Regions from separate parts of the Bradyrhizobium sp. USDA 4451 genome, predicted to be linked through region 2. Evidence: riboswitches for the same ligand, from Rfam matches in the RefSeq annotation. Region 2 holds a riboswitch; the other holds the start of a gene.
What was found. Region 2 has a riboswitch for S-adenosylmethionine ahead of ACVMB0_RS04680 (O-succinylhomoserine sulfhydrylase). Riboswitches for the same ligand answer to the same signal wherever they lie in the genome.
Positions count from the first base shown of each region.

Region 1: linked by a shared signal. The riboswitch ahead of ACVMB0_RS09300 (GNAT family N-acetyltransferase) and the one ahead of ACVMB0_RS04680 (O-succinylhomoserine sulfhydrylase) in region 2 are both predicted to bind S-adenosylmethionine.

Region 1 is NZ_JBTRCH010000001.1:2,018,543-2,022,131, forward strand. It holds gene ACVMB0_RS09295 (arsenic transporter) at 1-1,226, shown strand, start outside; SAM-I-IV-variant riboswitch at 1,599-1,708, shown strand; gene ACVMB0_RS09300 (GNAT family N-acetyltransferase) at 1,754-2,224, shown strand; gene ACVMB0_RS09305 (RBBP9/YdeN family alpha/beta hydrolase) at 2,428-2,985, shown strand; gene ACVMB0_RS09310 (hypothetical protein) at 3,471-3,589, shown strand, end outside.
Region 2 is NZ_JBTRCH010000001.1:1,013,769-1,017,357, forward strand. It holds gene ACVMB0_RS04670 (hypothetical protein) at 1-445, opposite strand, end outside; gene ACVMB0_RS04675 (2'-deoxycytidine 5'-triphosphate deaminase) at 672-1,778, opposite strand; SAM riboswitch at 1,900-1,979, shown strand; gene ACVMB0_RS04680 (O-succinylhomoserine sulfhydrylase) at 2,055-3,248, shown strand; gene ACVMB0_RS04685 (SDR family NAD(P)-dependent oxidoreductase) at 3,441-3,589, opposite strand, start outside.

The DNA of each region.
Region 1 (3,589 bases), 1.0 Mb from region 2:
GGGGTATCATTGCTCCGGCAACGGCTGGCGTCATCATCAGGCCATTTCGTCTGCCTGAAGCGATCTGGGCGATCGCGGGTGCCGCCGCGCTGGTGACTTGCAACGTCCTGACTGCAAGCGAAGCGCTGCACGGTGTTGCCAAAGGCCTTGATGTCTATCTGTTCCTGATCGGCATGATGCTTGCTGCTGAACTTGCGCGGAACGAAGGGCTGTTCGACTATCTGGCCGCAATGGCGGTCGAGCATGCGCGCGGTTCGCCACAGCGTCTGCTTCTTCTGACCTATGCCGTCGGCATCGTTGTTACCGCGCTGCTCTCCAATGATGCCACTGCCATCGTATTGACGCCGGCCGTCTGCGCCGCGACCCGTGCCGCCGGAGCGAAGCCGCTGCCCTATCTGTTCGCCTGCGCCTTCATCGCCAATGCCGCGAGCTTTGTGCTGCCGATCTCAAATCCGGCCAATCTCGTGATGTTCGGCGAGCGTATGCCGCATCTGTCCGAATGGTTGCGCCAGTTCGCGCTGCCATCGGTTGTCGCGATTGTCGTGACCTTTGTCGTGCTCCGAATTACCCTGCGCCGCGCGCTCGCCGAAGAGAGCATCGAGCGCGCCGTGCAGCATCCCAAGCTCGGCCGCGGCGGCAGGCTCACCGCAGCCGGGATCGCCGCGCTCGGCATCGTCCTGTTGACGGCATCGGCGCTCGACATGTCGTTGGGGTTGCCGACGTTCATTTGCGGCATTGTCACGGCTGCGGCGGTGCTGGTTCTCAGCCGGCAGTCGCCGTGGCCGGTGACAAGAGGCATTTCGTGGAGCGTGTTGCCCTTGGTCGCGGGGTTATTCGTGATGGTGGAAGCGCTGGTGAAAACCGGCGCGATCGGCCAACTCAGCGGGCTCCTTCAGGCCGCGATCGAGAGATCGCCGACCCAGGCTGCCTGGGGCACCGGAATCGCTGCCGCGGTGGCCGACAACATCGTCAACAACCTTCCCGTTGGCTTGGTCGCGAGTTCGGTCGCGGCCAGCGGCCAGCTCCCTGCGCCGGTCCTCGGCGCGATGCTGATCGGCGTTGATCTCGGGCCCAATCTATCGGTGACCGGCTCCCTCGCAACAATCCTGTGGCTGGTGGCGCTGCGGCGCGAAAAGATCGACGTCACCGCGTGGCGCTTCCTGAAAATCGGTTTGCTGGTGACGCCACCCGCGTTGCTGGCGGCGCTCGCAGCCGCGATCCGGTGACGATCTTGTCCAGATCGCTTGCTCGCTCGACGAGAAAGACCTGGAGCTTTCATCTCGCGCGATGGCACCGCGCCGCAAGCGTAGAGGAACTGGCGCGCCACGGCCGATGAAGATGGGCACTACTGCTTCGCCGTGGTGCTATGATGCTGCGGCCCACCACACGACCCAATAGCCAAATCCACGATGGTCTGCGATCTTGCGCTACGTACCATGGGCGGCCGCCTTCACGATTTCGCAGGGTGGTCCGATTACCCTTCGATCGCGGCCCTCTCGATCAATCCCTGGCTCGACGCGATGGGCCAGGAGCGGCCACGCGTTGTTTCTCAAACTGGGGGCGTGCTTGCCAAGCTCGATATTGCCCGCTATCGTCAACTCCAACATCAAGAGTTGGGCCGACGCCCAGCGCCAACCTGCTCCCCGAGCAAGGTGGCTTTCTTCCTTCGGAAGAAGATGTGGCCGGTCCGGCAACTAAACGGGACAAGCCACCACGGCGTCATGCGCTCCTCTCTTCGAAGAAGGGGACGAGAATGACTGTCGATCGAATCGAAATTGAGCTGGCCGATGCAAGGTCCTCGGACCTGATTAACCTCGTAACCGCGCTGGACGATTTCTTAAACAAGGTCTGCGGGGTGGAAAGGAATCACGGTTCTCCAATTGATCGGCTAGCGCACGACGACACGCAAATGTTTATCGCGCGGATTGCCGGACAAGCCGTTGGCTGTGCAGGGCTGCAGGTGTTCGAGGATGGTACCGGGGAGGTGAAGCGCATGTATGTCGTCACCGAGGTTCGGACAACTGGAATAGGCAGCAGGCTCCTGACGCGCGTTGTGGAAGCGGCCTTGACCGCCAAGCTGTCGGTTCTGCGGCTGGAAACCACGGAATTTCTTCCCGACGCGCAGAGGCTCTATCGGGCGAAGGGGTTCGTACCTTGTCCAGCGTATGGCCCTTACGTTTCCAACCCGATCAATTTGTACTTCGAGAAATGGCTGACGAAATGATGGCCGAGGGCGATGTGTCGACAATAGTTGATCAAGTCTACCCTCGCGTGACTTGGCACTGTCTGATAGCCGCTCAGGCCAGTCGATGCCCAACATGGATTGGCTTAACTAGGACTGGAGTTGCCGCGTAACTTAGGATTTACGCGACAACCAAAACCTATCGAATAGGTCTGCTAAAGTGCTACCAGGGATTTCGTTTATCAATGCATGACTTTCGGATTCTCTTGATTCCCGGTGGAGGAAATTCCGGTCCCGACCACTGGCAAACGAAGTGGGAGTCTGAGCACGACTCTATGGAGAGGGTCGTTCAAGCGGACTGGACGGGCGGCACACGAGAGCAATGGGTGGCGACGCTCGATCGCTACGTGCAGTCTTCTAAACGGCCCACTATGCTTGTCGCGCATTCGTTGGGAAATATTGTCGTGTGTCACTGGGCCTTGGCTCACGCCGGAAATGTGATTGGCGCACTATTAGTTGCGCCAGCCGATGTCGAAGCCGATTGGCCGTCGGAAGAAAGCTTATACCAGAAATTTCGACCGATTCCGATGCAACGGTTGCCGTTTGCCTCGATATTAGTTCAGAGTACGAATGATCCGTACCTGACGATGGACCGCGCGCACGCGCTGGCGTCAGCTTGGGGCTCGCGGTTGCACGTGGCCGGCCCGCTCGGGCATATCGGTTCCGCCAGTCACCTTGGACACTGGCCGGATGGCTTGCAGCTCTTGCATGATATCGCACCATTTCAGCCGCGTACGTTCTGAGAATCTGCTCTCTCGCAAATCAAGCGACATCAGGATGCTGTTTGGGTCAGGCAAATAGTCCCCGAAGGTCGCACACTCGACGAACGGTACTCGTGCCACGTCGCCGCCGACTAAGACGGCAAGATAAAAGCGACGGTGTCGCTCTGTGCCGTTGGGGGTCGTAAGCCTTTGCCTGCACATTGTTTTGGATGGCACCGCAGCGGCACCGTTTGAAGTGGCCTGGTGCCGCTTGAACCGAGAAATCATTCAAAATCAACGTTCCGAGCGCCATCGTTCGCAGCGTAGCGTCTTGTTGCGCGTGCTCGGCGGGATGTCTGGCCATGATCGCATGGAAGGCCGCTGCCGGACCAACGGTGCGCCGTCAAGGCTCGCGCTTTGCGCGACCGGCTCCGCCGGCTCGCGGCCTTGACTGCGCTCCGTTGGTCCGGCTTTTGCTGCCATGCGATCATGGCTTGCTCTGCGCGATTGCGCTCAGGCGGCAGACGATGCGCGAGGTCGGAGCACCGCAGCGTGATGTGGCGCGCACTTCGGCTGTTCAGTGGATCGGCCAAGCTTGCCACAATGGTGCCATGGCTCGCTCTCAAGAATCGCAGCGGCGCGTGTC
Region 2 (3,589 bases):
AGCCGAGCCTGAGATCGCCGAGCGCCACGCCATTGTTGGCGTGCCAGCCGCGCAGCATCGCGCGCGAGACTTCACCGGGCACGCCGCAGATCGCGGTGCCCTTCCAGATCCAGCGCGGCGGCGGATAACGGATCCAGGCCTTGCGGTCGGTCTCGTACATGTATTCGACATGCACGCCGCCGATCCAGTTGGAGAGATAGTGATACTGCGCGGCCGCGACCGCCGGCGGCAGGCCGTCGAGGCCGAGCTTCTTCAAGCCGGGCAGGAAGCGCTCCTGCTGCTGGCGGCGGAACACGCGGAACACGAACTCGGCGGCATCAGCGGTGCCGCGCCGCGTGACCACGGTGAGGATCAGCCCGGTGAAGAAGGCGTGATAGAGATCGGCGACGCTGCGCCACTTCCGCCATTGCGCTGCTTGCTGCGCTGAATCTGTTGCGGCGCTCATGTTCGCTCCCGGCTTGTTGTTTTCTCGAATGTGTCATCGCGGAAGCGACGGCGCAACCACACACGCGGTGTCATCGCCCGACTCGTTCGGGCGATCCAGTATCCCAGAGACGGTCATTGTCGATGGAGAAGCCGCGGCGTACTGGATTCCCCGCTTTCGCGGGGAATGACAGCGGAGAATGATGGCGCGACGGTCTTATTGGCTACGCGAACTCCGGCTCGCGGAATTAAACGCGAAAATGCTTGGAGAGCTTCAGGCCCTGCGCCTGATAGTTCGAGCCGATGCGCTGGCCGTAGAGCGCATCGGGACGCTCGAGCATCCGCTCATAGACCAGGCGGCCGACGATCTGGCCATGCTCGAGGATGAACGGCACCTCGCGCGAGCGCACTTCCAGCACGGCGCGCGCGCCCTTGCCGCCGGCGCCGGCATAGCCGAAGCCGGGATCGAAGAATCCGGCATAGTGGACGCGGAATTCGCCGACCAAAGGATCGAACGGCACCATCTCCGCAGCATAATCCGGCGGCACCTGCACGGCCTCTTTCGAGGCCAGGATGTAGAACTCACCGGGATCGAGGATCAGGCTGCCGTCGGGCCGCGCCTTGATCGGCTCCCAGAACTCGTCGACCGCGTAGCCGCCGCGGCGATCGACATCGACCACGCCGGTGTGACGCTTGGCGCGATAGCCGACGAAGCCGCCCGAGCTCTCGCCGGAGAGATCGACCGACAGCGCGACGCCATGGGTGAGATCGGCATTGTCGGCATCGACCAGCCGCTCACTGGCATGCAGCGCGTCCAGCTCGTCGGCGGTCAAGGTCGCCTCGCCGATCCGGAAGCGGACCTGGCTGAGCCGCGAGCCCTCGCGCAGCAGCACCGGAAACGTCTTCGGCGAGATCTCGGCATAGAGCGGGCCGTGATAGCCGGCGCCGATCATGTCGAAGCGGCGGGTGCCATCGGCGATCACGCGGGTGAAGACGTCGAGCCGTCCGGTCGAGCTCTTCGGGTTCGCCGCGGCGACGATCTCCGGCGGCAGCGCCAGGCTCTCCAGCAGCGGGACGATGTAGACGCAATTGGTCTCCAGCACCGCGCCGTCGGACAGATCGATCTCGTGCAGCTTGAGCTGGTCGATCCGCTCGGCGACGGTGGCATCGGGCCCCGGCAGGAAGCTGGCGCGGACCCGGTAGGCGATGTCGCCAAGGCGCAGATCGAGGCTCGCCGGCTGGATCTGGCTCTCGACGAAGTCGTAGGCGGGCAGAATGAGACCGGCCTCCGCCATCTCCGCGATCATGCGGTCGGGCAGGATTCCGTTGGATTCATCTTCCAGCGTGAACGACACGATACGGTCCCTCGAGATGGCCCAAAACCAACCTCTGGCGGCCATCAAGCCCTAAAATATGGGCTTTTACGGGTTATCCGATGACCGTCTTGACGGAAAGGGCGCGAGGGAATATCAGCTGCACTTATCCCGTGGTGATTTGAGCCGGCCGGCTTGCAGCCACGTTAAATAAGTCGCTAAACAGGCCGGGGACAGTGTGATCCCGGCTTGTGGAGGTTGCTCCAGGCCGGTTTTTTTGTGGCCATTTTCCAGAGGAATGGCCACTTCGGAGGTCACATGTCTGAATCGAAGGATACCGCCCGCTTTCGTCCCGAAACCCGCCTGGTCCATGGCGGCACGCTGCGCTCGCAATTCGGCGAGACGTCGGAAGGGCTGTTTCTCACCCAGGGCTACGTTTACGACACCGCCGAGCAATGCGAGGCGCGCTTCAAGGGCCAGGACCCCGGCTTCATCTATTCGCGCTATTCCAACCCGACCATTGCGATGTTCGAGCGCCGCATGATCGAGCTCGAGGGCGCGGAGGCCGCGCGCTCGACCGCGACCGGCATGGCCGCGGTGACCACCGCGATCCTCGCGCCGCTGAAGGCCGGCGATCACGTGGTGGCCTCGAAAGCCCTGTTCGGCTCCTGCCTCTATGTGGTGCAGGACCTGCTGCCGCGCTACGGCATCGAGACCACGCTGGTCGACGGCCTCGATCTCGACCAGTGGCAGCGCGCCTTGCGGCCGAACACCAAGACCTTCTTCCTGGAAAGCCCGACCAACCCGACGCTCGACGTGCTCGACATCGGCGCGATCGCCAAGATTGCCCACAGCGGCGGCGCCCGGCTGATCGTCGACAACGTGTTCGCGACGCCGATCTGGCAGAGCCCGCTGTCGCTCGGCGCCGATGTCGTGGTCTATTCCGCGACCAAGCATATCGACGGCCAGGGCCGCTGCCTCGGCGGCATCATCCTGTCGTCGGAAGCCTTCATCGCCGAGCACATCCATAATTTCATGCGCCAGACCGGCCCGTCGCTGTCGCCGTTCAACGCCTGGGTGCTGCTGAAAGGGCTGGAGACGCTCGGCGTCCGCGTCCGCGCGCAGACCGAAAACGCGGCCAAGATCGCCGAGGCGCTGGCGAAACATCCGAAGATCACGCGGCTGGTCTATCCCGGCCGCCCCGATCATCCGCAGGCCGAAACCGTGAAGAAGCAGATGGGCGCGGGCTCGACGCTGGTCGGCTTCGAGGTCAAGGACGGCAAGGCAGGCGCGTTCCGCTGCCTCAACGCGCTGAAGATCTCGCGCATCTCCAACAATCTCGGCGATGCCAAGAGCCTGGTCACGCATCCCGCCACCACGACGCATCAGCGCCTGGCGCCGGAGGCCCGCGCCGAGCTCGGCATCAGCGAAGGCTTTATCCGCTTCTCGGCCGGGCTCGAGCACCCCGACGATCTGATCGAGGATTTCGAGCGGGCGCTGGAGCAGGTATGAGGCGGGCTGAGCTCCCCCTCTCGCTTGCGCAGGAAGGCTATCGCACCCCTTGTCATCGCCCGGCTCCGACCGGGCGATCCAGTACGCCGCGGCCCTTCGGCTCAAGCACCGCGGTCTCTGGAATACTGGATCACCCGCATGCGCGGGTGATGACACTGAGCAAGCTGAGCGCCATCCCGAAGGGACAGCCGCTTACGTCGCCGCCGTCGTCACACCGCCGTCGACCACGATGGTCTGGCCGGTCATGAAGGTCGAGGCGTCGGAGGCGAGATAGGCCACGGCGCCGGCGATCTCGTCGGGCTCGCCGATGCGGCGGAGCGGCGTCGACGCGGTGCGGCGCT